3 regions of the Massilia scottii genome follow, and region 2 is predicted to be linked to each of the others. Evidence: predicted binding sites of a transcription regulator. Region 2 holds the regulator's gene; each other region holds the start of a gene.
The links. Region 2 encodes LexA, which represses DNA repair genes until DNA is damaged. Its sites were predicted from a motif close to ACTGTATNNNNATACAGT; they were not measured.
Positions count from the first base shown of each region.

Region 1: the regulator LexA is predicted to act here: its motif matches at 2,559-2,576, upstream of RBA41_RS13695 (PA0069 family radical SAM protein).
Region 3: the regulator LexA is predicted to act here: its motif matches at 7,577-7,594, upstream of RBA41_RS07410 (VRR-NUC domain-containing protein).

Region 1 covers NZ_JAVCWM010000008.1:194,610-205,086, forward strand. The annotation lists gene RBA41_RS13690 (hypothetical protein) at 1-696, opposite strand, end outside; gene RBA41_RS13695 (PA0069 family radical SAM protein) at 1,374-2,507, opposite strand; gene RBA41_RS13700 (tRNA-uridine aminocarboxypropyltransferase) at 2,613-3,257, opposite strand; gene RBA41_RS13705 (dienelactone hydrolase family protein) at 3,666-4,820, shown strand; gene RBA41_RS13710 (esterase/lipase family protein) at 4,935-6,269, shown strand; gene RBA41_RS13715 (pyridoxal-phosphate dependent enzyme) at 6,264-7,187, opposite strand; gene RBA41_RS13720 (cryptochrome/photolyase family protein) at 7,224-8,765, opposite strand; gene RBA41_RS13725 (PAS domain-containing hybrid sensor histidine kinase/response regulator) at 8,803-10,477, opposite strand, start outside.
Region 2 covers NZ_JAVCWM010000016.1:64,185-74,661, reverse strand. The annotation lists gene rpsF (30S ribosomal protein S6) at 1-110, opposite strand, end outside; gene RBA41_RS21710 (DUF29 domain-containing protein) at 249-695, opposite strand; gene RBA41_RS21705 (DUF29 domain-containing protein) at 725-1,195, opposite strand; gene lexA (transcriptional repressor LexA) at 1,328-1,963, shown strand; gene RBA41_RS21695 (tetratricopeptide repeat protein) at 1,998-2,723, opposite strand; gene RBA41_RS21690 (cystathionine gamma-synthase family protein) at 2,818-4,056, opposite strand; gene purF (amidophosphoribosyltransferase) at 4,060-5,580, opposite strand; gene RBA41_RS21680 (CvpA family protein) at 5,622-6,107, opposite strand; gene RBA41_RS21675 (SPOR domain-containing protein) at 6,133-7,191, opposite strand; gene folC (bifunctional tetrahydrofolate synthase/dihydrofolate synthase) at 7,202-8,500, opposite strand; gene accD (acetyl-CoA carboxylase, carboxyltransferase subunit beta) at 8,612-9,484, opposite strand; gene RBA41_RS21660 (TIGR02450 family Trp-rich protein) at 9,557-9,892, shown strand; gene RBA41_RS21655 (cellulose binding domain-containing protein) at 9,977-10,477, opposite strand, start outside.
Region 3 covers NZ_JAVCWM010000004.1:294,404-304,880, forward strand. The annotation lists gene rnr (ribonuclease R) at 1-1,613, opposite strand, end outside; tRNA gene RBA41_RS07375 (tRNA-Leu) at 1,970-2,054, shown strand; tRNA gene RBA41_RS07380 (tRNA-Leu) at 2,118-2,202, shown strand; tRNA gene RBA41_RS07385 (tRNA-Leu) at 2,270-2,354, shown strand; gene RBA41_RS07390 (serine hydrolase domain-containing protein) at 2,481-3,536, shown strand; gene RBA41_RS07395 (ATP-binding protein) at 3,588-5,396, shown strand; gene phaP (TIGR01841 family phasin) at 5,748-6,293, shown strand; gene RBA41_RS07405 (hypothetical protein) at 6,737-7,516, shown strand; gene RBA41_RS07410 (VRR-NUC domain-containing protein) at 7,619-9,271, shown strand; gene RBA41_RS07415 (ATP-dependent DNA helicase) at 9,279-10,477, shown strand, end outside.

The sequences.
Region 1 (10,477 bases), on a different contig from region 2:
GATGCCGAAGTGAATCGCGCCGTACAGCGAGATCAGCGCGACGAGTCGCTTGCAGCTTGCGTCGGGGCCGGTGACGACGGTATGTCCATGAGCGAAGGGATTCGCGCTGATTTGGGTCAGGGTACTGGGTGGTTCCCAGAGAGCCCGGCCCTCGACCGCCCCGTCCTTTTCGACGATGGTTCGAACCTCTGTAAGTCCCTCGGATCTGGCCAACTCGGGATCGGTATGCGCAACAAAAGTGAGCGCCAAGTAGAGCAGGCCTCGCATGAAATCTTCGTCGCCCAGGCATCTCCGGGCGTGCAGGGCCTCTCCAAAGATCTTCGTTTGCGGTGCACTAAAGGCTCCGGTGGCGACCTTGTAGCCGGCGCGCTCCTGCTCTGCGATCCACTTCCTTGCCTGCGCCTCGTTGGCAAAGCCGATCTGAAGCTGCTTCCCAAGCAACTCAGGTCTCTGATCTAAGGAGGGCGGCGGGGCAAGCGTGACTTTCCCTCCCGCAACGAGGAACTGCTCGCCGTCGGCGGATGTTGCCGGCGCAGGTCGAACCTCGTCCTTGCGGTCCGGAACAACACCGATCAATGCATTGACGATATCAACGCCGGACAAAAGGGCTGAGACATGGCGACCGAACGCATTGTTGTGCTTCTCGCAGTAGATTCCGTTGTTTGTCCGTCGCCCTCCGAATGAAGCAGGGAACACGTGCTCGCCGGAACCGGCGGCTTGCTGGCAAATTATGCAAGTTCTGGCCATCGTTCAACTTTCGATAGTAGTGCCGTCGGGCGAGCGCCTCGCCAGCTCCGCCACGGTCGGTGCATGATCAAGAGTCCTCTCAGTCGACTGCTGTTTTGCTGCACACAAGGCACAGTGAAGACCCATTTTCAGCCTGAAGCGGTCAGTCAGGAAAATCCCTTGACTTGCACTCTTGGCCGAAAGCGGAAGTTGCCAGTGGACGATTGTACCGTACAGGTACACCCTTGCGAGGCACCGCGACCAAGGCAATTTTTCGTCTCACAAGGGTTCGTTCGGTACATTTGAGAGACCTGAGGGATCGGCCTGATAAGGCAGATAGGTGATACGGCCAACATCCGAATCATGCATCACTTTCCACAAGCGAAAAGCAACCGCAGCAAAGCGAGCGAAAGAACTGTCAGGTACTCGGTGGCGTAGCGCAGGAAATACACTCGGTACACGATTGTATGACCGCCATCGCCGTTGCGCTGCCGTTATTGATGACAACCGTGGTGCGGCCAGCAAGGTCGGCCAGTCAACGAGCAACGGTTGGGCCTGTTCGTAATGCGAGTGGCACTAAGCTGATCCAGATTATACGAATCACGGCCTACTCGCGTTCTGAAGAACATTCGCAAACAAGCTTCAAGCTAGCCAAACAAATCAAGCTGCCCCGTCGCGTTGCCGCATTGCTTGGCCGGCGCCGTCGGCACCACCAGAGGCCGCTTGAACTGTGAGGTATCGAGTTGCGCAAAGCGCCCGCCGGTGGCGTTCATGCCCAGCCGCTCCACCGCCTTGACGAAACGCTGACGTATCAGATCTGCCCACACGCCCTCCCCCTGCATGCGCTTGCTGAAGTCGCTGTCATAGTCCTTGCCGCCGCGCATTTCGCGCACCCGGTTCATCACGCGCTGCGCCCGTTCGGGAAAGTGCGCCTGCAGCCATTCCTGAAACAGCGGATTGACCTCCCACGGCAGGCGCAGCACGACGTAGTGCGCGCTCACTGCCCCGGCGTCGCGCGCCGCTTCCAGCACCCGTTCGAGCTCGGGCTCGGTGACGAAGGGAATCACCGGCGCGACGCTGACCCGCACCGGGATGCCGGCGTCCGTCAGCCGCCTGATGGTGCGCAGACGCCGTGCCGGCGCCGCCGCGCGCGGCTCCAGCGTGCGCGAAATTTCCGGGTCGAGCGTGGTGACGGTGACAGCCGCAATCGCCTGGTTTTTCGCCGCCATGGCCGCGATCAGGTCGATGTCACGCTCGATCAGCGACGACTTGCTGATCAGCGCTACCGGATGCTCGCAATCGTGCAGCACCTCCAGCACGCGCCGCGTGATACCCATGCCGCGCTCGCAGGGCTGGTAAGCATCGGTGTTCACACCCAGGGCGATCGGCTCGGGCACGTAGGATGGCCTGGCCAGCTCGCGCCGCAGCAAATCGGGCGCGTTGACCTTGGCGAACAGGCGGCTCTCGAAGTCCAGCCCGGGCGACAGACCAAGGTAACTGTGCGATGGCCGCGCAAAACAATAGATGCAGCCATGCTCGCACCCGCGGTAGGGGTTGAGCGAGACATTGAAGGGAATGTCGGGCGAGGTGTTACGGCTGAGGATGGTTCTGGCGAACTCGTCAGTTACCTGGGTGCGGAACGGTGCCGGCGCCTCGTCCTCATCGTCTTCATGCACCCAGCCGTCGTCGAAGCGCTCACGCGCGTTGACTTCGTAGCGGCCCTGCAGGTTGGTCACCGCCCCGCGCCCCTTCTGCGCTGCCAGCGGACGCGGCGGGAGCATGACGCTTTCTTCAAAGTCCTTGTCGTGATCGGTCACCGCAGCACCTATTTAACTGTATAAACATACAGTATTCTACGTCGGTGCCGCAGCTTGTTCAAGCAGCGTTCAAATCCGGCCTTGATGCAGCACAAACGCATCGATGAGATCATCGAAAGCGCGGCTCAGCGGGAGGAACTTGTCATGGTCGCCGTCGATCTCGCCCAAGGCATGGCAAGCGGCCTCCAGCGTCGAGAGCTGGTCCGGCGCGTGCGCCTTGCGAATGCGGTAGCGCGATGGCGGCATGTCGTTCAGCGGCAGCCGGGGCAGCGCATGCAGCAAGGGGTTCAGATAAAGCATCTTGCGGCTTTTGCGCCAGGTGCCGTCGAGCACCACCAGCAGCAGCCGCCCAGGCGCGTGCAACAGCTCCGGCGGCAGTGGCGGGGGCGCCGGCATGCCGAGCGACCTGTCGTCCGGCGTGTCGGGATACAGCAGCACGGCGCGCCGGCCTTCCACCGTCAGCAGTTCGCCGAGCTGTGCCGGATCGATCACCTCGCCCGCGACCAGCGTGCTGCCCGACACGCTCAGGTGCAGCAGGCGCGCGCTGCCCTTGGCGTTGCTCACTTCCATGGGATGCTGCAGGATCAGCAGCCGCACCGCGCTCTCGACGGGACTGATCCAGCGGCAAATGCAGGCCACGGCAGGCCGCGCACAGTGCGCGCAGACGCTGCGCCGGGCCGGCCCGGCTTGTCCCTGCTGCGCGGGGGCGTTCACCGAGCCAGCCGCAGTGGGTGCCGGCGCTCGCGCGTCAAATGACCGCACGTCAGGCGGATTCCAGGAGTGAGATTTTTCATGTTGGCGAAGGGCGCAAGCCCTGAATTTGACAGCAGCCGCATGTTAACACCTGCGTAACACCTGCGCTCTGGTATCGCGAGAAAAATTTCTCATAAGAAATATTTTACCAATATCCGGCATCAACCCCGGGGGCCACGACCATCCCAGCAACAAAGCGTGCAATCCATAACTATTTTTCGCATGCCCTCCCCCAAATTGCCATTCCGGTATTGCCCAGGAGTATCTACCTGCATAAAATCAGATCATTCCTTTAGGCAATCCAATCCATCGGAGCCCACCATCGCTACCGTTTTTCCCCGCGCCCTGCGCCTCCTCCTGACTGCCCTGGTGACCGGCTTCACCCTGCTGCCGTCGGTGGCGATCGAGCAGGAATTGCCGCTCGACTACCGGCTCAACGAACAGGTGATCGCCGTTCCCGCCGGTCCGTCCAGGCAGTCGGAACTGCAGACCACCGTGTTCCGTCCCAACGGCGCCGGCCCGTTTCCCTTGCTGATCATCAACCACGGCAAGGAATCGGGCGAGCCGCGCAAGCAGACCCGCGAGCGCTTCATCTACATGGCGACCGCCTTCGTCAAGCGCGGCTATGCGGTGCTGGTACCGATGCGGCGCGGCTTTGCCGGCTCCACCGGCAACTACGCCGACCATGGCTGCAACATGACCGCCAACGGCTACGCCCAGGCCAGCGATGTGCTCGACACCATCGACTTCGCGCGCCGCCAGAGCTGGGTCGATCCCGCACGCATCGTCGTCGCCGGCCAGTCGTACGGCGGCCTGGCCACCATCGCCCTGGGCACGCGCGATGTTCCCGGCGTGCGCGGCCTGATCAATTTCGCCGGCGGCCTGCGCGACGACGCCGACCGCTGCGACTGGCGCGCGCAACTGGTGCAAGCCTTCGCCAACTATGGCGCCGGCAACAGGATTCCCAGCCTGTGGATGTATGGCGTGAACGATTCGCTGTTCGGGCCGGAGCTGGTGGCGCGCATGCACGCGGCCTTCGAGCGTGCCGGCGGCAAGGCGCGCCTGGTCGAATTCGGCGCCTTCAAGCGCGACGCGCACGGCATGATCGCCAGCCGCGACGGCGCCGGCATCTGGTGGCGCGAAACCGAACGCTTCCTGCAGCAGATCGGCATGCCGACCAGCGAAGTGGTCGCCGTGGCCGACGCGCCGACCGTGCCGAAAACCGATTTCGCCCGCGTCGACGACATCGCCGCCGTACCCTACCTGGGCGAAAAGGGTCGCGCCGCCTACCGCGAGTATCTGCACAAGATGACCCCGCGCGCCTTTGCCGTCTCGCCCAGCGGCGCCTGGTGCTGGGCCGAGGAAGGGGAAGATCCGCACGCGCGCGCGCTGGCCGCCTGCGCGCGCACCAGCGGCCAGCCGTGCCAGCTGTACTCGGTCGACGACTACGTCGTGTGGCAAGGCAAGCTGGCTTCCAGCGACGCTGTTGCCGACAGCGGCGGCGCGGGCACCGGCAGCCTCTGATGTAACGCCACAGCCACAGCCACGCGGCGAATGCGTGGCGAATGCGCGACGAACGCGTGCGCGCGCCAAATGCATATACAATGTGCCGACGTTTTTTCTCGTCTGGAGAGAATCATGTTGTCACCTATCCTCCGCGCAGTCCTCGCTCCCGCTCTCTTCCTGTCCTGCGCCTTCCAAGCGGCCTCAGCAGCAAACAACTATCCGATCGTACTGGTGCACGGCTTCCTCGGCTTCGGCCCGGAACAGTACACCCGCACCGGATTCAAATACTGGGGCGGGTTCGACGATATCGTCGGCCACATGCGCACCCATCAGGGCCAGCACCAGGTGTGGGCCGCCTCGGTCGGGGCGATCAGCTCGAACTGGGACCGCGCGGCCGAACTGTACTACCAGATCAAGGGCGGCTGCGTCGACTACGGCAGCAGCCACACGGCCAGGTTCGCCAGCTTTGGCGCGCTGCGCAAGCCCGAGGGCAAATGCTGGGCCGCCGACCCGGCCAACAATCCGCAGGGCTACCCGGCCGCGCTGTACCCGGCCTGGGATGCGCGCCACCCGATCCACCTTGTCGGCCACAGCCAGGGCGGCCAGACCATCCGCGCCCTGATCGAACTGCTCGAAAACGGCTCGCCCCACGGCGACGAAGGCGGCGGCGAGCTGTACAAGGGTGGCAAGACCGGCTGGGTCGTCAGCGCCACCACCATTTCCTCGCCCAACGACGGCACCAGCCTGCGCGACGCCATGGGCGAATCGGGCGCGGCGCTCACGCAACTGGCGAGCGGCATCGCGGCCTTCGCCAGCATCGGCAACGTGGCGCAGCCGGTGCACGATTTCGGACTCGAACAGTTCGGCCTGCGCAGCACCTCGGTCGAACCGCCGGCGGCCTATCACCAGCGCGTGCTGGCCGCGCCGTTCTCGAGCCGCGACAACTTCGACTCGGCCCAGGCCGAAATGACGCCCGACGGCGCGCGCACCTTCAACGACTGGGCCAAGACCTCGCGCTCGGTGTATTACTTCTCGATCAGCAACCAGGCGACCGAGGCCGGCAGCGCGTGCTGCAACAACACCGACCGCCTGCTCTTCCCGCTCCAGAACCCGTCCTTCCAGTATCCGCGCGCCGACATGGCGTCGCTGACCCGGCCGTATGCGGGCGAGTGGGTGATACCGTCGGCCGGCAAGCGCGGCATGGGCTCGTACGCGCTGGCCGTCGCCGGCCGGGTGCCGGTCGACCACAACTGGTTCGCCAACGATGGCGTGGTCAACACGGTCAGCATGCGCGCGCCGTCCGGGCATCCGGCGCGCGACTACGATGGCACGCCGGTGCGCGGCAGCTGGAATTTCCTGCGCAATTACAAGACCTACGACCACTTCGACATGATCGGCTGGCCCAAGCAGGGGCCGCGCGTGTATCCGATCTACGACGCGCTCGCGGCCATTTTGTACGGATTATGACGGGCTGAGCGTGCGCGACCAGGCCTGCAACTGGGCCACGGTCGCGGTCACGCCGCCGCATACGATCACCAGCACATTCTTGAATGCGCTCAATTCAGGACGGCCGGCGTAAGCCACCGCCAGCGAGGCGCCGCAGGCCGGTTCCACCACCACCCGGTGGTCGTCCATGAAGCGGATGCAGGCCGCCACCGCCGCCTGGTCGGTGACCACCATGCTGCTCATCGGATGCACCCGGGTCCAGTCGAACGCCGCCTGCGACACCTGGCGCGAACCGAGCGTGGTGGCGATGCTGGCGATGCGTGGAAGTTCGATGCGTTCGTCGGCCTCGATCGATTGCGCCAGGCAATCGGTGCCGTCGGTTTCGACGGCGAACAGCGGCACCTTGTCCCAGCCATTGCGGCGCAGGCCTTCGATCACGCCGCACATCAACCCGCCCCCGCCCACCGACAGCACCACCGCGTCGGGAATCACGCCGGCATGCGCCACTTCATCGATCATGGACGCGTGCCCGGTCCACAGCAGCGGATCGTCATAGGCGTGGATGAAGGCGTCGTGTTCGCCCACCATCGACAGCGCCAGCGCGTTCGCTTCGTGAAAGGAAGCGCCGTGGACGATGACTTCGGCCTGCTCGCGCCGCATCAGTTCGCGGGCGCGCTCGCTGGTCGTTTCCGGCGCCACCACCACCACCGGCAAGCCCAGCTGACGGCCCGCATACGCGGCGGCAAGACCCGCATTGCCGCCGGACGAAGAGATGAAGCGTTTCGCCCCGCGCCGCGCGTACTCTTCGCAGGCGTGGCCGATGCCGCGCAGCTTGAACGAGCCGGTCGGCTGCAAGGCTTCCATCTTGAGCCAGACCGTCTGGCCCGGCTTGCTCATGGCCGACGAAGCGAGCAGTGGAGTGTCGATATGTAATGTCATCGTAAGGTCGTGATCCCGTAAAGTTGTACACCGAAGTCAAAGTTCCCCGAGCCGCGCGCGCAGCGCCGCCGCCTGTTCGCCGCAGGCGGCGCGCGCGGCGTCATCCATCTTGAACAGGTTGCGGTACACCATGCCCAGGCGCTGGTTGCCCGACAGCTGCTGCGCATTGCGCTCGAAAAAATCCCAGTACAGCGCATTGAACGGACAAGCCGTCTCCCCCAGGCGCGCTTTTTTATCGTAGTGGCAGCCCTTGCAGTAGTCGCTCATGCGGTCGATGTAGGCCGCGCCCGATACGTACGGCTTGGTCGCCAGCAGGCCGCCGTCGGCGAACTGGCTCATGCCGATCGTGTTCGGCATCTCCACCCACTCGAAGGCGTCGACATACACGCCAAGATACCACTGATGCACCTGCTTCGGTTCGAGTCCCGCCAGCAGCGAAAAGTTCCCGATGATCATCAGGCGCTGGATATGGTGGGCGTGCGCATCGTCGAGCGACTGGCCGATGGCGTGCCGCAGGCAGCGCATTTTGGTCTTGCCGTCCCAGAACCAGGATGGCAGCGGCGTCGTGTGGCCGAACACATTGTGCTCGCCGTAGCCGGGCATATTGGCCCAGTACACGCCGCGCACGTACTCGCGCCAGCCGAGGATCTGGCGGATGAAGCCCTCCACCGCGTGCAGCGGCGCGTGGCCGGCGCGCCAGGCGTCTTCGGCTTCGGCGATCACCTCGCGCGGGTGCAGCATCTTGGTATTGAGGGCGAACGAGAGCATCGAATGAAACAGGCGCGGAGCGCTGGTGTGCATCGCATCCTGGTAGTCCCCGAAGTGCGGCAGGCCATGCTGGATAAAGGCGTCCAGGTGGGTGAGCGCTTCGGCGCGGCCTTGCGGCCAGACGATGCGCGCCGCGTCGGGGCGGCCGAAGCTGTCCACCCCGGCGGCCTGGATGCTGTCCCACAGCGCCGAATGATCGTGCTGCGCGCGCGCATCGAACGGCTCGGGCGGCGCGCCGCGCCACGGCTTGCGGTTGTCGTGATCGAAGTTCCACTGGCCGCCGGCCGGCTTGCCGCCCTGTTCGACCAGCACGCCGTGCACCAGGCGCATCTGGCGGTAAAAATACTCCATCAGCCACTGCGCGCGGCCGGCGAAGATGCGTTCGGCCTCGTCGCGCGCGGTCAGGAAATGTTCGCTGCCGACCATCGTCCCCGGCACCGGCAGCCGCGCCGCGTAATCGGCCAGCTGCAGGTCGAGCCGGTATTCGTCCGGCTCCTGGTATTCGAACCGGGTGGCGCCGTAATGGGCCAGCAGCGCGTCGATGTTGGCGGGGATCGCCTGCAGGTTGGCCGGATCGTCGATGCGCAGGTAATGCACGCGGTGGCCCTCGCCTTCGAGCTGGCGCGCCAGCGCGCGCATGGCGGCGAAAATGGCGATGATCTTCTGGGCGTGGTGGTGGACGTAGCCGGTTTCCTGGCGCACTTCCATCAGCACGTAGACGACGTCGGCGCGCGCTTCGGAAAACCAGCTGTGCAGAGGATTGAGCTGGTCGCCCAGGATCAGTCGCAGCGTTGTCGTCGATGGCGGCATGGTTGGCGGGCAGGTCCGATCGGAGAGCGCCAGTTTATCACGCGCCGCCCGCCTCCATCGGCCGCGCCGCGCGCGCCAGCAGCAGCGCCGCCAGTTCGGACGAATCGACCGGCTTGACCAGGTGATGGTCGAAGCCGGCGGCGAGCGCCAGGCGCCGGTCCTGCTCCTGGCCGTAGCCGGTCACCGCGATCAGGGTCGCGCCCAGCATGCCGTCGGCCGCGCGTATCTTGCGCGCCAGCTGGTAGCCGTCCATGTCGGGCAGGCCGATATCGAGGATGCATACGTCCGGCACATGGCGCGCCGCGCTGGCCAGCCCGGCGTGCGAGCCGTTTTCGGTGAGCACATCGTAGCCCGATGCTTCGAGCAGCATCGACAGCATCAGCGCCGCATCGGGATTGTCGTCCACCACCAGCACGCGCAGGGGGCGCTGCGGCGCGGCCGGCCGTTGCGCGATGGGTGCGGGCGCCGGCGCCTGGCCGGCCAGCAGCGGCAGGCGCAGGGTCAGCACGCTGCCCTTGCCCACACCCTCGCTGGCGGCGCCGACCTGGCCGCCGTGCAGTTCGACCAGGCTGCGCACCACCGCCAGGCCCACGCCCAGGCCGCCCTGCGAGCGGTCGGCGCTGCGTTCGCCCTGGGTGAACAGGTCGAACACGCGCGGCAGCAGGTCGGCACCCATGCCGATGCCGTCGTCGCGCACCGTGAGCACCAGGTGCTGGCCGTCGAGCCCCAGCTCCAGCACGATATTGCCGCCGTCGGGCGTGTACTTGGCCGCGTTGTTGAGCAGGTTGGTCAGCACCTGCACCACCCGCTTATGGTCGCTCATCACCGACACCACGCCGGGCGGCAGCAGCACCGCCAGCCGGTGGCGCCGCGCTTCGATCAGCGGGCGCACCTGCTCGACCGCGTCGCCGATCATGCGCTTCATGTCGTGCGGTTTCTGGTCGGTCGAAATGAGGCCGCGCGTGACGCGCGAGACGTCGATCAGGTCATCGACCAGCGCCGTGATGTGGGCGGTCTGGCGGATGATGATGTCGGTCGTCTCGCGCAGGCGCACGTCGTCCAGGCGCACATGCTTGAGCAGCTGGGCCGCGCAGCTGATCGGCGCCAGCGGGTTGCGCAGCTCGTGCGAGAGCATCGCCAGAAATTCATCCTTGCGCCGGTGAGCGTCGCGCAGGTCTTCTTCGGCGCGCAGGCGTTCGGTGACGTCGAGCGTCACGCCGCGCACCGCGAACGGCTCGCCGTCGGCGTCGCAGCGTACCTTGCCGCGGATGTCGAGCCACAGCATGCGCCCATCGTCGGCGCGCCTGAAGCGCACGATCTCTTCGTAGCCGCCCGCTTCGGCGATGGCGCGCTCGCGGGCGCGGCGCATGCGCGCCACATCGTCCGGGTGGATCGATTCGCTGAGCGTGTCGATATCGGGATCGCGCCGCCCCAGCACCAGTTCGGCGTTATCCGAAAACACCATCTTGCCCGAGCCGATTTCCCAGTCCCACACCACCATGCGCGCCGCGTTCATGCCTTCGGACAGGCGCTCGGCGCTGTCGGCACTGGCCAGCTGCGCGGCGTGCGCTTCGCTCACGTCGTGGCCCTGCACGAAGATCCCGGTGGTGCGCCCGTCCTTGTCGAACAGCGGCTGGTACAGCAGGTCGATATGACTCTCGGTGACCGGCCCGTCCGCCACCCGCTGCACCGCCACGCGCAGGCCGCGCCCG
Region 2 (10,477 bases):
TGAACCGAACCGCCGCGCGTGGTTACGCTGGCTTTGTAGCGTTCGATCATCGCCGGGACTTGCTCGCTTTGGTCCGGGTGGACGATAAAAACGATTTCATAATGACGCATGCATAACTCCTTAGGGACGTTTAAACAAATGCCCACCTCGGCGTCAAGACGAGTGTGGGAAGGGAAAGCCGGCGATTATAGCGTGAAATAGAGCAACAATCAAGGGCGCATTGAGAAAGCTGTGCGATTGCGCGTCGTTCATGGCACGAAGTCGTCGTCGAGCAGTTGGGCCGGGGTGTAGGGTGGCTCCGGCGGGAAAGCGCTTTTCGGTAGCCGGGTTTCGATGGCCGCGCTACGCACGGCGTGCGCATACTCTTGTCGTGCCATGCGCTCGACCGCCCTGCTCAGGCTGGGACTGCGCTCCAGCAGCCGAGCAATTGCGCGGCGCTGCTCGTTGATGGTCGCCAGCCAGCTCGTCGACTTGCGCCGCGGCTGATACTGGCACTTGAGCAGGCGCATGATCAGAACGTGCAGCCGGCTACACAATTCCCTTTGATTGCGGCCGACCATTTCCTCAAACTCCTCCACAAGGTGTTCGACATCAAGGTGTTCAAAGTCCCTGGCGCGCAACAGCCTCACCTGTTGATCGATCCATTGGATCAGATCATCGTCGTAGTCAGCAAGTGGCACCCCGAGTCGATCCATGACCCGCCTCCTCTACCCTGTATTTCAGTTCACGGCCCCTCATCCGGCGAGTACGACGGCACGAAGTCGTCGTCGAGCAGCTGCGCGGCACTGTAAGGTAGCGCAGCCGGGAAGATGGACTCCGGCAGGCGTGTTTCCCAAGCGGCACGCCGGCGCGCTTCGGCATAGCGCCGCGCTGCTAGTTCGGGTATGTCGGCAACCAGACTGGGACTGTCGGCAATCAGCAATTCCACGCCAAAACGGGCGTCGTTCAGCTTGATGCACCAGTGCCGTGGCTTGTACCGTGGCCGCAACTGCAAACTGAGCAAGTACGCAGTGATATATTCAAGGTGCCCCTCGAGCTCACTCCGGTCGGCACGCACTGCGCCTTCAAGCTCGTCGATGAGGTTGTCGACATCAAGTAGCTCGAACTTTCCCATACGCAGCAACTCCGCCTGATCCTCAAGCCACAGCACAAAATCTTCCTCATAACCCACCCTTGGAACCTCAAGCCGATCCATGACTCACCTCCTCTGCTACTTGTTGGACAGCGCCCATCGCAAATAATTCGCCTGTTCGGCTAATTAACCCTTGCATTGCGCGAAATACTGTACAAAAATACAGTCTGTCCATATACACAGTCCCGCATACCGATGATCAAGCTCACTCCAAGGCAAGAACAAATCCTCAACCTGATCAAGGATGCGATCGAGAACACGGGCTTTCCTCCTACCCGTGCCGAGATCGCCAATGAACTGGGCTTCAAGTCGGCCAACGCGGCCGAAGAGCATCTGCAGGCGCTCGCGCGCAAGGGCGCCATCGAAATTTCGCCCGGCACCTCGCGCGGCATCCGCCTGATCGGCGCCAGCGTCGACGCCATTGCCATGCCGCCGCCGAACCTGCTCATGTCGCTGCCGCTGGTCGGGCGCGTGGCCGCCGGTTCGCCCATCCTCGCGCAGGAGCATGTGGAAGCGACCTACAGCGTGGACCCGGCGATGTTTTCGTCGCGTCCCGATTTCCTGCTCAAGGTGCGTGGGTGGTCGATGCGCGACGCCGGCATCATGGATGGCGACCTGCTGGCCGTCAAAAAGGTCGACAGCGCCAAGAATGGCCAGATCGTGGTGGCCCGCATCGGTGACGATGTCACCGTCAAGCGCTACAAAAAGACCGGCTCGCTGATCGAACTGCTGCCGGAAAATCCGGACTTCAAGGTGATCCACGTCGATCCCGCAACCGACGAGTTCGCGCTTGAAGGCCTGGCGGTAGGGTTGATGCGCAGCTGGAACTGAGCGTGCGGGCGCGGTTCCACTGCGCCCTTGCCGCCTAGTCGCCCTTGCGCGGCGCTGTCGCCGCCGCTTCGGTGACGATGCGGTTGTGTTCCTTGATGTAGGCGTCGGTGGCGGCACGCCACGCGCCGAAGTCGGCCAGCACCAGCTTGGCCGAGACCTTGGCGTTTTCGGCGATGCCCGCATACACGCCTTCCAGATACACGCGCGACTGCTCGGTTTCTTCCTTGGTCAGCAGGTCGGCCACATCCTTGGGAATGCGCTTGGTCAGCGGGCTGGCCTCGTTCAGGTTGCGCACGAAGCCGTTGTAGCAATCCTGCCAGGCCGCGACCTTGGCCGACACGCTCTCGATTTCTTCGTTCTGCTTCGACATGGCCGGAATGCGCGGCGCCGGGCAACGGAACTGGCCCGTTGTCAGGTCGGCGCCATCGTATTTGCCGATCCAGTAATCCAGGTCGGCACGGCGCGCATCGCGCTTTTTCATCATCTCCAGCGAGCCGGCCGCAGTCTTGTTACCCTTGGCGGCGGACTTCTTGAACCAGGCTTCGGCCTTGGCCAGGTCGACCGTGCCGGCCTCGCCGTAAAAATACATCTCGCCCATGTGCAGCTGGGCTTCGGCGTTGCCGGCGTTGGCCAGCTTGGTGTACAGCTGCAGCGCTTGCGGATAAGCCTTTTTCGCGAACAGGGCGTTGGCGTTGGCCAGCTCGTCCGCGTGCGCCACGCCGGCGAGCATCAAGCCCAGGCAGAACAGGTATTTCTTCATCGCGTGTAGGACCTTGTATTTGTACGAACCATGTGGACAAACCCGCATCGTCACCAGATGACATGACAGGGCGGCGCGCGCCGTCCTGCCCCGTTCAATCCAGCGCGGAGCGGAAGTCGTCGAGCAAGTCAGCCGTGTCTTCGATGCCGACCGACACCCGGATCAGCGATTCGGCGATGCCCATGCTGGCGCGCCGCTCGGCGCCCATCTCGTAGAAGATGGTGTGCGAGACGGGAATGACCAGGGTGCGCGTATCGCCCAGGTTACTGGCGGAGATACCGAGCTTGAGGCGATTGAGGTAATCGAAGCAATCGATGCCGTCTTTCAGTTCAAAGCTCAACAGCGAACCGTAAGCCTTGAACAGATCGCTCGCCAGCGCGTGCTGCGGATGCGATGCCAGGCCCGGGTAATACACCGCCGCCACGCGCGCGTCGGCTTCGAGCATGCGCCCGACTGCCAGCGCATTGGCCGAAGCGCGCTCCATGCGCAGCGCCAGCGTTTCCGCCCCCACCGCGATGTGGTGAGCCGCTTCCGGCGCCAGCGAGGCGCCGAAGTCGCGCAGGGCCTTGGCGCGCAACTGCGCCATGCCCCACTGCGCCGGCGCATTGCGCTTGTAGTTGGCCGCAATGTTCGGGAACGCGCTCCAGTCGTATTCGCCGGTATCGGTCAGGCTGCCGCCAAGCGCATTGCCGTGGCCTCCGATCGACTTGGTCAGCGCATTGACCACCAGCCCCGCACCGACCGTTTTAGGCCGGAACAGGTAGGGCGACGTCATGGTGTTATCGACCACGAACAGAATGCCGCGTTCCCTGCACAGCCGGCCGATGCGCGCCAGGTCCGCCACCTGCGTGCGCGGGTTGGCGATGGTTTCGACGAACACCAGGCGCGTGGCCGGCGTGAGCGCGGCTTCGACGTTGGCCACGTCGGTCGCATCGGCAAACGCCACCTCGACGCCCTGCCCGGCCGCCGTTTGCCACAGGCTGTTGGTGTTCCCGAACAAGAACGACGACGACACAATGTGGTCGCCGGCGCGCAGCAGCGCCTGGAACACGGCGCCGATGGCCCCCATCCCGGTCGCAAAGCACAAGGTCGATACGCCGTCTTCCATCTGCGTGATCTTGTCTTCGAGCGCGGAGATGGTCGGATTGCCCTGGCGGCCGTAGCGAAAGCCCGGCTCCTTCCCCTGGAACACCGACGCCAGCTGGCGCGCGTCGTTGTAGCCGAAGGTCACCGAGGTGTGAATCGGCTTGTGCAGCGACCCATGCTCGATCGGCTTTTGCCGGTCGTTGTGCAGGATGGTCGTGGTGAAGCCGTAGCTTTTCTTCTCGCTCATCAGTTACTCGGCGGTCGCCAGGTTCAGGTTCAGCTGGGTGCGCGCCGCATCTTCGGCCGGTGCGGCTTTCGGATTGTGGCGCGCGAATTCCAGCCGGTCCAGATACGCGGGCGTGACGTCGCCAGTCACGTACACGCCGTCGAAGCAGGATGCCTCGAAGCTGGTCAACGCCGGGTTCACGTCCGAGATCGCGCGCTTGAGCGCATCGACGTCCTGGTACACCAGGGCGTCGGCCGTGATCTCGCGGCAGACTTCCTCGGTGCTGCGGCCGTAGGCGATCAGTTCATCGCGGGTCGGCATGTCGATGCCGTACACGTTCGGGAACAGCACCGGAGGCGCGGCCGACGCGAAGAACACGTTGCGCGCGCCCGCTTCACGCGCCATCTGCACGATTTCCTGGCTGGTGGTGCCGCGCACGATCGAGTCGTCGACCAGCAGCACGTTCTTGCCCTTGAATTCGGAACCGATCGCGTTCAGTTTCTGGCGTACCGACTTGCGGCGGATCGCCTGGCCCGGCATCAGGAAGGTGCGGCCGATGTAGCGGTTCTTGATGAAGCCTTCGCGGTACTCGACACCGAGTTTGAGCGCCAGCTGGATCGCGGCAGGACGCGAGGAATCGGGAATCGGCATGACCACGTCGATCTCGCCCGACTTGAACTCCTGGCGCACCTTGTCGGCCAGGTACTCGCCCATTTTCAGGCGCGTGGCGTAGACCGAGGCGCCGTCGAGAATCGAATCCGGGCGGGCCAGGTACACGTACTCGAAGGCGCACGGGTTGAGCGACGGATTGTCGGCGCACTGGCGTTCGTGCAGCTTCATGTCCATGTCGATGAACACCGCTTCGCCCGGCGCGATATCGCGCAGGAAGCGGAAACCCATGCCTTCCAGCGCCACCGATTCGCTGGCCACCAGGTATTCGGTGCCGTTGTCGGTTTCGTTGGTGCCGATGCACAGCGGACGAATCCCGAACGGATCGCGGAAGGCCAGCAGGCCGTGGCCGGCGATCTGGGCGACAACGGCGTAGGCGCCGCGCACGCGCCGGTGCACCGCTTGCACCGCCTTGAAGATGGAATCTGGATCGAGCGTGAAGCCGGTGGTCGATTCCTGGATTTCATGCGCCAGCACGTTGAGCAGCACTTCGGAATCGGAGTCGGTGTTGATGTGGCGGCGGTCGTTGCGGAACATCTCGGACTTGAGCTGTTCCTGATTGGTCAGGTTGCCGTTGTGCGCGAGCGTGATGCCGAACGGCGCATTCACGTAGAACGGCTGCGCTTCTTCCTCGCTGGACGAACCGGCGGTCGGATAGCGGCAGTGGCCGATGCCCGAGTTCCCCTGCAGCGAACGCATATTGCGCGTGCGGAAAACGTCACGCACGAGGCCATTGGCCTTGTGCATGGAAAACATATTGGAATGACTGGTTGCGATCCCCGCCGCATCCTGACCGCGGTGCTGCAACAGCAGCAAAGCGTCATACAGCACTTGATTGACGGGGTTATTCGAGACGACGCCGACGATGCCACACATGGTGCGCTCCTAGAGACTGGACCTACTGATTTTAAAAAATATCAAAACTGAACATGCCGCGCCAAATCAGCGGGCAACAATGTCTTTACCATCCGTGCGCCCTCTTCCGCCATGGGGCTCGATACCGCCTTGGTCCAGAACGCCTGCTTGGGCAGGTCGGTCATGCCGCACAAGATGACGGCGGCCAGCACGATCACCACCCCGCGCGCGAGGCCGAACGTGGCCCCCAGCAGGCGGTTCGCCGGACTCAGTCCCGTGGCCTTGACCATCAGGTCGACCGCCATCATGACCAGTCCCATCAGGATGCGGGTGCCGAGGAACAGCGCCACGAAGGCGACCATCAGGCGCACCGTTTCGCCGGGGATCACCGACAACATGGGCGCGAGCTGGGCGCCGTAGGCGTTGGCAACGACGAAGGCCACCACCCAGCTGATCAGCGACAGGATTTCCTTGACCAGGCCGCGCAACGTGCCGATGATCACCGAGGAAATGAGGATCACCAGCACCACATAATCGAACTCCGTCACCTTGCGTCAGCCCAAACGTATGTCATCAGCCCGGGACCATGATGCCCGACAGTCCCATCTTGCTTAACTTGGCGCGCACTTTTTCGGCTTCATCCTTGCTGAACGGGCCCACCTGCACACGAATCCGGTCGCCCGACTGGGTCGGTATCTTGTGCGTGAACGAGCGGATGCCGGCGCCGCTCAATTTGGCCTGCAATTCGTTGACTTTTTCCTGCGTGGCCAGCGCGGCGACCTGCACCACGAAGCGCTGGTTCTCGTCGACGGCTTTCTCGGGCGCCTTGCCTTCGAGGATGGACATGGCGCGCTGGGCCTCCGGCACCGGCGGCTTGACGGCCGGTTTTTCCTTTTCCTCGACCTTGGGCGGCGCCTTGGCGAGCGGTTTCTCAACCGGCTTCTCGACTGCCTTGTCGACCGTTTTTTCGACGTGCTTTTCGGGCGCCTTCTCGACGTTCTTGACCTCGGCGACTTTCGGCTCCGGCTTCGGCTTCTCAGGCTTGGCCTCGGGCTTGACCACAACCTTGGGCTCGGGCTTGACGACCGGTTTCGGTTCCGGCTTGACGACCGGTTTGACGTCGGGCTTCACCGCCGGCTTGATTTCGGGCTTCGCCACGGGCTTGGCCTCGGGTTTGATCTCATCCCTCGGCACCGGCCTTTCTTTCGGCAGCGTCACCATTGGCACTGGCGGCACGTCGATGATTTCTTCGCGTTTGTCGAGCGCATCGGCGGCAGCCACGGCGCGCGGCTGCGCCTGCGGCGCGACCTTGTCCTTGGAGGGAATACGGATATCGATGTCGCCGGCCAGCGGCTTGGGTTCGGAGTCGAGCACCATCGGCAAGCCGACCGCCACGCCGAGCGCCAGCGCGACGGCGCCTACCAGGCGGCGGCGCGCACGCTTTTTCTCGGGCAGAACGGGATCGGCAGCGGCGCGCGCGTCCTTGCCGCGGCGGGCTGCGGGTTCGCCGGCGGAAGATGCGCGCTTGGAACGGGCACGGGCGGCGACGCTGTCGTCGTCCGACTTGGAATAATAGCCACTATCTTCCGTGGATTCTTGCTTGTTTTTATTGAGGAACGAGAACAAGCCCATGCGTTTTTCTTCAGTGATGTGAGGATTTTCGGGCAGCCATGACACCGGCGACGGTGTAGAAGGAGCCAAAGACCACAATTCTATCATTCTCCCCGGCTCGACTCATTGCATTTGCAAAAGCCTGGGCTGGATCGGCGAAGGTTGTGACGCTGCGTTCGCCCGGTTTGGCGTCGCCCGGCGGCAGCGCCGCCAGGGTATCGGCCAGCGTTTCCGGGTCGGCCGCGCGTGGCGATGGCAGGTTGGTCACGCACCAGTGGTCGACATATTGCGCCATCGGGGCAACAACGCCATCGATGTCCTTGTCCTGCATGATGCCGAATACGGCATAGGTGTAGGGATGAAAGCCCATGTTGCCCAGGTTCTGGGCCAGCGCCGACGCCGCGTGCGGATTATGGGCGACGTCGAGGATGACGGTCGGACGTCCCGGCAGCACCTGGAAGCGCCCCGGCAGCTCGACCACCACCAGCCCGGTGCGCACTTCCTGCGCCCCAACCGGCAGCGCGAAGCGCAGCACTTCGAGCGCGGCCAGCGCGGCCGAGGCGTTGAGCAGCTGGTTGGCGCCGCGCAGGCTCGGGTAGGCCAGCGAATTGCGGCGCTGTTCGCGCCCGCCGTAGTTCCACTGCTGCTTGTCGCCGGAATAATTGAAGTCGCGCCCCAGCAGCCACAGGTCGGCGCCGATCGCCTCGGCGTGCGCGATCAGGGTCGGCGGCGGCACCGGGTCGCTGCAGATGGCCGCTTTGCCCGGCCGGAAAATGCCCGCTTTCTCGAAGCCGATTTCGTCGCGCGTGGTGCCAAGGAAGTCGGTGTGGTCGATATCGATCGAGGTGACGATGGCCACGTCGGCATCGATCACGTTGACCGCGTCCAGGCGCCCGCCCAGGCCCACTTCCAGGATCGCTACGTCGAGCTTCGACCCGGCCAGCAGGTGCATGATGGCCAGGGTGGTGAATTCGAAGTACGTCAGGTCGGTGTCGCCGCGCTGCGCTTCGACGGCGTTGAAGCTGGCGATGAGCGCTTCATCGGACGCCATGTCGCCATTGATGCGGGCGCGTTCGTTGAAGTCGAGGAAGTGCGGCTTGATGTACAGGCCCACCTTGTAGCCGGCGCGCAGCAGGATCGCTTCGAGCATCGAGCAGGTCGAGCCCTTGCCGTTGGTACCGGCCACCATGATGACCGGGCAGCTGAACGCCAGATTGAGGCGCTCCTTGACCTGGCGCACGCGCTCGAGGCCCATGTTGATGTGGACTTCGGCGTGGCGCGATTCGAGCAGCGCCAGCCAGTCGGGCAAGGTGGTGGGGAGAGTGGACATGGAATGAACCTGTAAAAACAACGGCGGCTCATGGAAGCCGGGCACGCATGCCCGTCCGCCATGAACCGCGATAAAACCAAACGACTGGCGTGAACCAGTCAGAATAATCGATCAGGCCAGGACTTCAACCGCCTGGTCTTGCAGCAACGCGAGCAGGCGCGCGATTTCTTCGCGCATCTTGCGGCGGTCGACGATCATGTCGACAGCGCCCTTGGTGACCAGGAATTCGGCGCGCTGGAAGCCTTCAGGCAGCTTTTCGCGCACGGTGTTCTCGATCACGCGCGGGCCGGCAAAGCCGATCAGCGCTTTCGGCTCGGCGATGACGACGTCGCCCATGAAAGCGAACGACGCCGATACGCCGCCCATGGTCGGATCGGTCAGCACACTGATGAACGGCAGCTTTTTCTCGGACAGCTTGGTCAGCATGGCCGTGGTTTTTGCCATTTGCATCAGCGACAGCAAGCCTTCCTGCATGCGCGCGCCGCCGGTGGCGGTGATGCAGATGAACGGCACTTTTTGTTCGAGCGCGATCTGGGCGCCGCGCACGAAGCGCTCGCCGACCACGGAACCCATGGAGCCGCCCATGAATTCGAACTCGAAGCAGGCCACCACCACCGGCAGGCTCATGATGGCGCCGCCCATGACGATCAGCGCATCGGTCTCGCCGGTCGCTTCCATCGCCGCTTTCAGGCGGTCGGGGTATTTTTTGCTGTCTTTGAACTTGAGCGTATCGACCGGCAGGGTTTCCTGGCCGATTTCATAGCGGCCGCCTTCGTCGAGCAGGCCGTCGAGGCGCTCGCGGGCGCGAATGCGCATGTGGTGGCTGCACTTCGGGCAGACGTGAAGATTCGATTCGAGGTCGGTACGGTACAGGACGGCTTCGCAGGAGGGGCACTTGACCCACAGGCCTTCGGGCATGGTCTTGCGCGCGGCAGCGTCGGAACGCTGGATTCGTGGGGGCAGTAGTTTCTCTAACCAACTCATACATTCTCCTTCTGCGGCATCTTAGTGGTCGGTAGTTTAGCCGTTAAGACACTGCTTGTCGAACACAACGGAATGAAAATTGCTTTTTTAACATTCTTTTCGGTCGTGGTACGGGTGTTGGATCGTCAACTCATCAGCGCGGTTCACCGTGCGGCGCGAAGGCGTGCGATGCGCTATGCTCCTGGCATGAATCCCTTGCATCCTAAAAAATTACTGCTTTCGAAATGGACGGCGCTCGCTCCCGTGAACAAGGAGAAGCATTTTATCGTGATCAAGGTGATCGAGCCCGAGCAGCCCGGCGAGCCCGTGGAGTGGGTCGATATCGATGCCGTGCACAGCCGGCAGACGCGGCGCATCGCCTGGAAAACGCTGCGCGACGAAACCCAGTGGCGCCAGGGCTGGCTGTAGGGAAAGCGCAGCCGGATCGCCGGCCCGGCTGCATGCGGCGCTAGTGAATACTCACTTGGCGCCCGCCTGGTACGGTGTGAGCGCTTACCTGGCTGCCTTGGCGCAAGCGGTACCGCCCAGTACCGGCACCTGGGTACCCGCGCTGCCGCTGGTGCCCTGGAAACCGAACTCGACGGTCTGGCCCGGCTGGATCACCCCGTTCCAGCCCACGTTGGTCGCCGTGTACGGATTGGTGCCGCTCAGGACCGCATTCCACATGCTGGCCACTTTCGAGCCATCCGGGTAGGTCCAGCTCACGCTCCAGCCATTCATGGCGCTGGTGCCGCGGTTGGTGATCTGCACCGCCCCGTTAAATCCACCCGGCCACTGGCTGCGCACCTGATACACGCACTGGCTGGTCGGCGTGGGCGTTGGCGGCGGTTCGACCGGTGGCGGCGGATCGATCGGCGGGGTCGTGGTTCCGCCCGGCACGCCCATGGCGATGCCGCGTCCGGCGGTACTCATATACACAACGCCGTAACGGTTCATGTCGCCGATGACGAACTGGCCGTTGCCCGGTCCGCCGTACTGGTGAGCATCATCGTT
Region 3 (10,477 bases), on a different contig from region 2:
GCTTGCTGCATCGAACGCAGCAGCATGGTTTGCAGCAGCGACGCGTCCGGACGGTCCTTGATCTGCTTCATCAGTTCGGCGTAATCGTTGGCAGCCGGCTTGTCGCCGCCGTTCAGATTCAAGCCAACCTGCTTGAGGAAGGTGCGCACTTGCGTGAGCTTTTCCTTGGTCGGCGAGGCGTGGATGCGGTAGGTGCCCGGATGCTTGTGGCGGATCAGGAGGTCGGCCGCGCAGACGTTGGCGGCCAGCATGCATTCCTCGATCACCTTGTGCGCATCGTTGCGGGTGCGCGGAATGATCTTTTCGATCTTGCCCAGCGCATTGCAGACGATATAGGTTTCGGTGGTTTCGAAGTCGATCGCACCGCGTACCTGGCGCGCCTTGTGCAGCGCGTGGTACACATCGTACAGATTGAGCAGGTGCGGCACGATGGCCGGGCGGCGCGCCGCTTCCGGACCGGCGGTGTTGCCGAGGATATCGGCCACCTCGTTATAGGTCAGGCGCGCAGCCGAGTGGATCACGGCCGGATAGAACTGGTAAGCCTTGATCTCGCCCTTGTCCGAAATGACGGCGTCGCACACCAGCGTGAGGCGGTCGACGGCAGGGTTCAGCGAACACAGGCCGTTCGAGAGCTTCTCGGGCAGCATGGGAATCACGCGGCGCGGGAAATACACCGAGGTGCTGCGTTCGAGCGCATCGACGTCGAGCGCATCGTTCGGCTTGACGTAGTGGCTGACGTCGGCAATGGCGACGATCAGGCGGAAGCAGTTGGCCTTGCCGACCTTGACCGGCTCGCAGTACACCGCATCGTCGAAGTCGCGCGCGTCTTCGCCGTCGATGGTAACCAGCGGCACATCGCGCAGGTCGACCCGGTCGGCAAGGTCGGCTTCGCGTACTTCGCCGGGCAGCTTGGCGGCCGATTTGAGCGCGGCGGCGGAAAAGATATGCGGCACGCCGAACTTGCGCACGGCAATTTCGATTTCCATGCCGGGATCGTCCAGGTCGCCGAGCACTTCGACCACGCGGCCGGCCGGCTGCTTGAAGCGCGAGGGCTGCTCGCTCAGCTCGACGCTGACGATCTGCCCTGCCTTGGCCTTGCCCGGCGAACCGGCAACCAGGATATCCTGGCCGATGCGCTTGTCTTCGGGGGCGACGATCCAGACGCCGTTCTCATTGAGAAGGCGGCCGATCACATGACTATTGGCGCGCGTGACGACTTCGACGATGGTGCCTTCAAGGCGGCCGCGGCGATCGGTTCCTGTGACTTTGGCGAGCACACGGTCGCCATGCAGAACTTTCTGCATCTCTTTGTCTGACAGGAACAGGTCTTCGCCCGGTTCGTCGGGAATGACGAAGCCGAAACCGTCGCGGTGCGCACTGACCTTGCCGGCGATGAAGCCGGAATGGTCGGCCAGGGCGTAATTGCCATCGGCGTCGGCGTGGATCTGGCCGTCGCGCTGCATGGCATTCAAACGCCTGGTTAACACCTCCAGCGCGGCTGGCTTGACCTTGAGCGTGCGGGCGATGGCTTCAAGATCAAGCGTCGTGCCCGCGTTGCGGAAAATGCCGAGAATGTCCTCGCGGCTGGGAATGGTATGAGTAATTTGGTTCAAATGGTTTTCTATATTTGTTTTTGGCAGCGCTCACGGGAAATGCCTGACCGGATAGCTGACACAGTGATTATTGACACGGTGATAGGCGTAGTGTAACGGAGTACGGTCCGATTCGCCTAACGAAGCGTGCTTTGAAAGATTCTTCGGCCAGGACTGTGACATTTCCAAATCTTCGGCTATAATTTTGGTCTTTCGCGGAAACGTAAGGTCGAGGCGGAAGAAAAAAGCAGCATATTCGCATCGTGTTGAGCAAAAAGAGTAACGAAAGTTAGTCTGGCGCAAAACTCCGAAAGCGAGTATGATAGCAGAAGTCGGCGGCAACGCCGGTTTGCAGCAAAAGAAGCAGGCAACACAATGCCCACGTGGCGGAATTGGTAGACGCGCATGGTTCAGGTCCATGTGCCGCGAGGTGTGGGGGTTCGAGTCCCTCCGTGGGCACCACTCCCTGGAAGATGTTTTCCTGAGAGTACCAAGTAGTCAAGTAGTTGTAGTAGCTGTATCAATGCCCACGTGGCGGAATTGGTAGACGCGCATGGTTCAGGTCCATGTGCCGCGAGGTGTGGGGGTTCGAGTCCCTCCGTGGGCACCACTCCCTGGAAGATGTTTTCCGAGAGTACCAAGTAGTCAGTAGTAACTGTTGTAGTAGCTGTATCAGTGCCCACGTGGCGGAATTGGTAGACGCGCATGGTTCAGGTCCATGTGCCGCGAGGTGTGGGGGTTCGAGTCCCTCCGTGGGCACCACTCTACCGGGTTAGTATATTCCCGCAAAATTCCATCAGCGCCGCAGTCCTTGCATAAAGGCTGCGGCGTTTTGCGTTGTGCGGCCGCTTTCATGCAGCGCACATCTGCGCCATTCAGAAAGACGCCATGCGCTCTCGTTTTCTCGGCGGCCTGTTGGCCGTTGCCATGTTTGCCTTGTCCGGCGCCGTGCGCGCCGACCCCGTCGACGATATCGTCAATGCCGAAATCGCACGCCAGCAGATTCCCGGCGCCAGCATTGCCGTCATCAAGGATGGGCGGGTCATCAAGGAAGCCGGTTACGGCATGGCCAACCTGGAGCACCGGGTGGCCGTCACGCCCGATACCGTCTTCCAGTCCGGCTCGGTCGGCAAGCAATTTACCGCCGCGCTGGTCTTGCTGCTGGCAGCGGACGGCAAACTGCGGCTCGACGATCCGATCTCGCGCCACCTTGCGGGCACGCCGCCGGCCTGGAAAAGGATCACGGTGCGCCATTTGCTCAATCACACCGCCGGCTTGCGCGATCCGGACGACATCCTCAAGCTGAACCAGGATTACACCGATACGCAGTTGCAACGCGCGGGCAGCACGCTGCCGCTGCAGTGGGCGCCGGGCACGAAATGGGCTTACAGTAATTTCGGCTACCAATTGCTGGGCATCCTGTGCACCCGGGTTGGCGGCAAGTTTTACGGAGAGCAGCTGCGCGAGCGCATCTTTGCACCAGCGGGCATGCAGGCGCGCATCATCAGCGAACGCGACATCGTGCCGCACCGCGCCGCCGGCTATGACGTGGTCAAGGGCGAATTCAAGAACCAGGAATGGGTGTCGCCCACGCTCAACACCACCGCCGACGGGAGCTTGTACCTGACCGTGCGCGACCTGGCGAAGTGGCATCTCGCGCTCGATGGCGACCATCTGCTGGGCGCGGCAATCAGGCAAGCCATGTGGACGCCCACCACGCTCACGGATGGCAGCACGGTTCCCTACGGTTTCGGCTGGGAGACGTCGCCGACGCTGGAGCGGCGCTCGCTCTGGCACGACGGCGCGTGGCAGGGCTTCACCACCCAGGGCACGCGCTTCGTCGACGATGGCCTGGCGGTAGTGGTGCTGACCAACCGCTCGGAAGCGAAGGTCGACAAGCTGCTCGAACTGGTTGCCGCACACTACCTGCGCGCGCCACGCTGACATTTGCGCTGGCGGCGCCGCTTGGCTACACTGATACTCTGTCCGGATCCCATGGTCTGTGTGGTGAAGTCGCCCTCCGAAACCGAGTGCAGCAAGGTCCCCGTGCCGCCGCCCGATGCGCGCGCGAGCGCCGAATTGCAAGTGAACTACCGCGCCCTGCTCGCGCGCTTGCCCGATAATGTCATCCTCATCAACGTCGCCAGCGGCTGCCTGGCCGATGCCAACCGCGGCGCGTGCGAGCTGTTCGGCATGAGCGAACAGATGTTGCTGACGCGCGCATTCGGCGAGCTGTGCCCGCCCTGCCAGCCAGACGGGCAAGCGTCGGCGCAGCTGCTGGCCACCCAGATCGAACGCGCGCTGGCCGGCCAAGGGGGCCTGTTCGAGGCCCGTTTTCTCCCCGCCGGCGGACGCGAGATGACGTGCGAAGTGCGGCTGCTGGCGCTGCCGCCGCCGCACGCCCATCTGGTGCACGCGCGCTTTGCCGACGTTACGCGCCGCGTTCTCGACGACGAACTGCGCCGCGGCCAGAATCGCCTGCTCGACATGATCGCGCGCGGCGCCCCGCTCAAGGACATTCTCGACAGCCTGATGCTGCTGATCGAGCGCCAGTGCGACGGCGTGCTGTGCTCGGTGATGCTGCTCGACGACGACAGCGTGACGGTTCGTTCGGCATCCGGCCCCAGCCTGCCGGCGGACTTCCTGGCCGCGTTCGACGGCGCCATGATCGGACCCACCGCGGGCTCCTGCGGCACCGCCATGTACCGGGGGGAAACGGTGATCGTCACCGACGTGATGAGCGATCCCCTGTGGGACGATTACCGCGCGCTGATCGCGCCGCATGGCTTGCGGGCGTGCTGGGCGACCCCGATCAGCCTCGACCGGGACCAGATCCTCGGCTCCTTCGCCATGTATTACCGCGATACGCGCGCCCCCGGCCAGGATGAGCTGCGCCTGATCGGCGTGGCGACCCACCTGGCGGCGATTGCCATCGAACGCACGCGGCGCGAAGCGGAACTGGCCCAGCACCGCGACCACCTGCAGGAACTGGTGGCGGTGCGCACCGCCGACCTGTCGCGCGCGCAGGAAGAACTGGTGCGGCGCGAAAAACTGGCGGCGCTCGGCGCGCTGGTGGCCGGCGTCGCGCACGAACTCAATACGCCCATAGGCAACAGCCTGGTGGTCGCCACCTGCCTGGCCGAGAAAACGCGCACCGTCAGTGGCAGCCTCGAGGCCGGCCTGCGCCGCTCGCAGCTGGAACAATTCCTCGGCGAGGCCGACGAAGCCGCCCAGATCCTGGCACGCAATCTGGAGCGCGCGGCGCGGCTGGTGGCCAGCTTCAAGCAGGTGGCGGTGGACCGCAGCAGTTCGGAGCGGCGCGCTTTCATGCTGTGCGAACTGGTCGACGAATTGCTGCCGCCGCTGCGCATCCTGGCGCGCCATCGCGAGGTCGACATCCGCGCCGAGGTCGCGCCCGGGCTGGCGATGGACAGCTACCCGGGCCCGCTGGCCGAAGTGCTGACCCACCTGGTCGACAACTGCCTGGTGCACGCATTCGCCGACGATGCGCGCGGCGCCATCGTGATCGGCGCGGGCGCCGGGCCGGAAGCGAGCGTGGTCGTGTCGGTCGCCGACAACGGCGCCGGCATCGCCGCGCCGCTGATGCCGCGCGTGTACGACCCCTTCGTCACCACCAGGCTCGGCACGGGCGGATCGGGACTGGGACTGCATGTGGTGCACAACATCGTCAGCGGCGTGCTGGGCGGCACCATCGAACTCGATAGCGAACTGGGCAAGGGTTCCACCTTCCGCCTGCGCCTGCCTGCGATCGCCCCCGCCATGAACGGCCAGGACAGCGGCTGACGGCCGGGTCCGGCACGCGGCACGCTTGACTTGCGGCGTGAAGAGACTATGCTCGCTCTGGCATATGATAACTTTCCGCAAACTCGGTGTAACCGCCCTGCTCGCCTGCGCCTGCGCAGCGCTGCTTGCCGCGCCCGCACCCTGGTTCACCTGGCGCAGCAAGGCCGACGGCAAACTGGTCTGTCACCAGACGCCGCTCGGACCCGGCTGGGAAAAGGCGGGCGGTCCCTATCGAGATAGCCATTGCACGAAGTTGCTTATTGCTAAATAATAGCCAAATGATAGGTAAAAAAACACAGAGGAGAAGACTGAAAGCTGTCCGTTGCATCCATTCCAACTGAGGAGAAGTCAATGTTTACGAATCCCGAACAATTTGCATCCGCCACCAAGACGCTTTTTGAACTCCAGATGATGACCTTTAACGCCCTGACCAGCAAAGCGGTACAGGGCGTGGAACAGGTTGTCTCGCTGAACATGACGACTGCAAAAAATTCGGTGCAAGGCACCATGGCCATGGGCAAGGAAATGAGCCAGGCCAAGGACCCGAAAGCGGCGATGGACGTGGCAGCGGCCCACGCCAGGCCGATGGCGGGCGCGGTGGTGTACGGCGAACAGCTCAAGGTGATCATCGACGACATCCACAGCGAATTCACGCAGGCTGCCGACGCCCATATCGCCGAAGCCAAAAGCACCCTCACGGCGCTGATCTACGACGTGACGCAAAACGTCAAGCCGGGCAGCGAAAATGCGGTGGAAATCATCAAGACCGCGATCGACAATGCATTCCAGGGCTACGAACAGGTAACCAAGGCAACGCGCCAGGCGGTGCAGGTGGTGGAAGACCAGATCGCCAAGGCCACCGCGCAGGTGGCGCCGGCTGAAAAGAACGCGGCGTAACAAGCTCCATTCCGCTCTGACAATAAAAAACCGTCGTTGCCGCGCTTGCGGCAACGACGGTTTTTTATTGTCCGGCAGCGCGCGTCAGGCCACGGCGCCCCCGCACACCACCAATACCAGCACCAGCAAGGTAATGCGCTTGCGTGTCGCGAGGCGGCCGACCGCCTTGTGTGCAAAATCTCTCAACGTGTTCTCCTGGTGGCGCCGCGACCTGGGCCGCGGCATGTGGGTGCAAACACCATTATTGGATCAGCGATGCAACCGCCGGTTGCGATTGATCAAGCCACTCTTGGTTCCCTTCACGGTGTTGCAAAATCTGCCGACATTTGATGCGGCTCAAACGACCTGACAGCTGGACCCGAAAGCACGACAAATATCAGAAGCATTCCGACTGGAATTGTTTCTAATCGGAATGTCCGTGTTCTCACCTCCAGGAGTTGTCCGTGTCCATTCCCGCCCAAAACAGCTATCCCAGCACCCTGCCCGACCAGCGCCTGAGCACCCGGCGGGCCTACGATATCGAGCAGCAAGCCTATGCCGCGGTCGGGCGCAGCTTCGCCGCCGGCAGCGAGGCGAAGAACCGCCATCTGCGCATTGTCTTCGCCGCGGTGGCGGTGGTGACGATCATGATCCTGATTGCGGCGGTGGCCATGCTGACCCAGGAAAACGTCAGCTCGCCCCATGCGCTCAAGATCGCCGCCGCCAGCCAGGCCGCGCCCGAGCCGGCCAAGGGCAAGCCGGTGGTGATCATCGATGAAAAGGACGATGCGCCCAGGCGGCCGGTGCTTGCCTCGGGGCCCATTCCGCCACTGGTGCTGCTCACGCCCGCCGAGGCGCGGCCTGCGCCGGCGATGGCCCCGGCGATGGTCCAGGCGCGGCCGGCGGCGGTGGTCAAAACGAGCGTCAAGGTGCGCGAGCGCGGCAAGCTGGCCGCCGCGACGGTCAAGCATGTCGCCTTGAAGGCGGGAAAACCGGCACATCCGCAGGCCGCCAACAGCGCGGCGGCGCGCAAGGCCGCGCGCAAGGCGCCGGTTCCGGTGAAGCGCAAGGTGTCGGCCTCCGCTGCCGCCAGTCAGGTGCAGCAGGCCCGGCATGCCGACACCGGTGCGCTCGACACCCTGTTCTCCTTCGCCAGCCTGCCGCGGCGCTACCTGGGCCAACCCGTGCCGACGGCGGCGGCCCGGCTGACGCTGCCGCGCCGGCACTACCTGAGCGAACCCTGAAAACCACGGCCGCACGCACTTGACGTGATTTTGCTGGGGTTTGACGGCCACTGGCGATATACTGTACATAATTACAGGTATCGGTCGATTGCCCGCAGTACGATGCGCAAAGTTCTTGAGAATGAGTTCTACTACCTGGACAACTTCCATCAGGTATTGGAATGGATTGCCGGGCGTTACAGCGACTTGCTCACCGATGAGGAGCAAGCGTTCATCGCCACGTTCCCGTCGCTGCCGCAGGCATCGCGCGCGCTGCTGGTGCGCATGGTCATGCGCAAGGGCATGGTCTTCCGCGCGAGCAAGCTGAACTATGCGGAAATCGGCTGCGCGGTCGAGGCCGCGCGCCACCTGCTGCCCACAGGCTGGGTCCAGTGCGACCCGGTGATCACGCTCGACGAACTGTTCGAGCTGCTGCTCAAGGCCGAAATCGGGAGCATTTTCAGCCTGTCCCTGCACGAGAAAAACGCGCGCAAGGCCGAGCAGCTGGCCGCCCTGCGCGAAGCGTTCGGCGACGCCCGCGCATTTTCCGCCTGGTACCGCGACTCGCCCGACACCGTCTACAGCATCCCCGTCAAGGCCCTGTGCGACCGCCTGCGCCTGATCTTCTTCGGCAACCTGCGCCAGGACTGGACCGAATTCGTGCTGTCCGACCTCGGCTTGTTTCAGTATGAAAAGGTCGAGTTTTCGGCCTCCTCGCGCGGATTTCGCGCCCGGCGCGATGTCGACGACTACCTGGCGCTGCACCAGTGCAAGGAGCGCTTTCGCGCCGGCGACGCCCTGCCCGAGGTGCTGGCCAGCCTGCCGCGCGACCAATTCGACAACGAATGGATCGACAGCCGGCGCGAACGGTTGATGTTCCAGATCGCCCAGCATGTGGAAAAGCAAAAAGACTGGGGCCAGGCGTTCGCGCTCTACGCCTGCTGCAACTATCCCGGGGCGCGGGCGCGCGCCATCCGTGTGCTGGAAAAACACGAGCGCCATGCCGAGGCGCACGCGCTGCTCGAACGGGCCCAGGCCGCACCCGAAAGCGACGCCGAGCGCCAGCAGCTGCTGCGCATCGCGCCGCGCCTGCGCCGCAAACTCGGGCACCAGCCGCTGCCGTCGCGCCGCAATCCGTTTGTGGCGCGGCTCGACCTGAGCCTGCCGATGCCGCCTGAACCCGGCTGGTGGGTCGAAGGCATCGTGCGCGACCATCTGGCGCGCGCCGACGCGCCCGTGTACTACGTCGAGAATGCGCTGATCAACTCCCTGTTCGGCCTGCTGTGCTGGCGTCCGATCTTCAGCGCCATTCCGGGGGCGTTTTTCCACCCGTTCCACCGCGGCCCGGCCGACCTGCACAGCGCCGATTTTTACCGCCGGCGCGAGCGCGAGTTCCGCGCCTGCCTCGACCAGCTCGACGACGGCCGCTACCACGACACGATCCGCGCCAACTACGACGGCAAGCGCGGCATCCAGTCACCGTTCGTGGCGTGGGAAGCGCTCAGCGCCGACCTGCTGGAGATGGCGCTGGCCTGCATCCCCGCGCCGCACCTGAAAAAATGGTGCGAGCGCATCCTGCTCGACATCAAGGCCAACCGCAACGGCTTCCCCGACCTGATCCAGTTCTGGCCCGTCGAGCGGCGCTACAACATGATCGAAGTGAAGGGCCCGGGCGACCGCCTGCAGGACAACCAGCTGCGCTGGATCGAATACTGCGCCGCGCACCAGATGCCCATTTCAGTGTGCTACCTGCAGTGGGCGCAGCCGTGTTCGTGAGGCGCGCGTGAGCTACGTTGTGGCGGTGCGCGCCCTGTGCGAATTTTCAGCCAAGCAGGGCGACCTCGATCTGCGCTTCACGCCCTCGCCCACGGCCCAGGAAGGCATCGCCGGCCACGCCGTGGTGGCCGAGCGGCGCGGCCCGGGCTACCAGAAAGAGGTCAGCCTGTCCGGCGAATACGGCCCGCTGCTGGTGCGCGGACGGGCCGACGGCTACGATCCGGCCCGGAACCTGATCGAAGAAATCAAGACCTGCCGCGGCGACCTTGAACGGATGCCGGCCAACCACCGCCACCTGCACTGGGCGCAGGTGCGCGTATACGGGCACCTGCTGTGCGCGCAGCTCGGGCTTGACGAGGTGTCGCTGGCCCTGGTGTATTTCGACATCGGCAAGCAGACCGAAACCGTGCTGCGCGAAACCCGCAGCGCCGACGACCTGCGCACGATGTTCGCCGAACAGTGCGAGCGCTTCGTGGCGTGGGCCGCGCAGGAACTGGCGCACCGCGCAGCGCGCGACGCGGCGCTGGGCGCGCTGCGCTTCCCGCATCCGGCCTTTCGTCCGGGCCAGCGCGACCTGGCCGAAACCATCTTCCGCGCCAACAGCAGCGCGCGCTGCGTGCTGGCGCAGGCGCCGACCGGCATCGGCAAGACCGTCGGCACCCTGTTCCCGGTGCTCAAAGCGGCGCCGCTGCACCGCCTGGACAAGGTGTTTTACCTCGCCGCCAAGACTCCCGGGCGCAAGCTGGCGCTCGACGCGGCGCAGGCGATCAAGCGCAGCGCGCCCGGCATGCCGCTGCGCGTGCTGGAACTGGTCGCGCGCGACAAGGCGTGCGAGCATCCCGACAAAGCCTGTCACGGCGACTCCTGCCCGCTGGCCAAGGGCTTCTACGAGCGCTTGCCCGCGGCGCGCAGCGCGGCGCGCGAGGTGACGCTGCTCGACCGCGAAGGCTTGCGCGAAGTCGCGCTGGCGCACCAGGTGTGCCCGTACTACCTGGGCAGCGAAATGGCGCGCTGGAGCGACGTGGTGGTGGGCGACTACAACTACTACTTCGACATGGGCGCGATGCTGTACGGGCTGGCGCTGGCGAACCAGTGGCGGGTCAGCGTGCTGGTGGACGAGGCGCACAACATGGTGTCGCGCGCGCGCAAGATGTATTCGGCCGACCTGGAACGCGGCCAATTGCGGGCGGCACGCGCGGTGGCGCC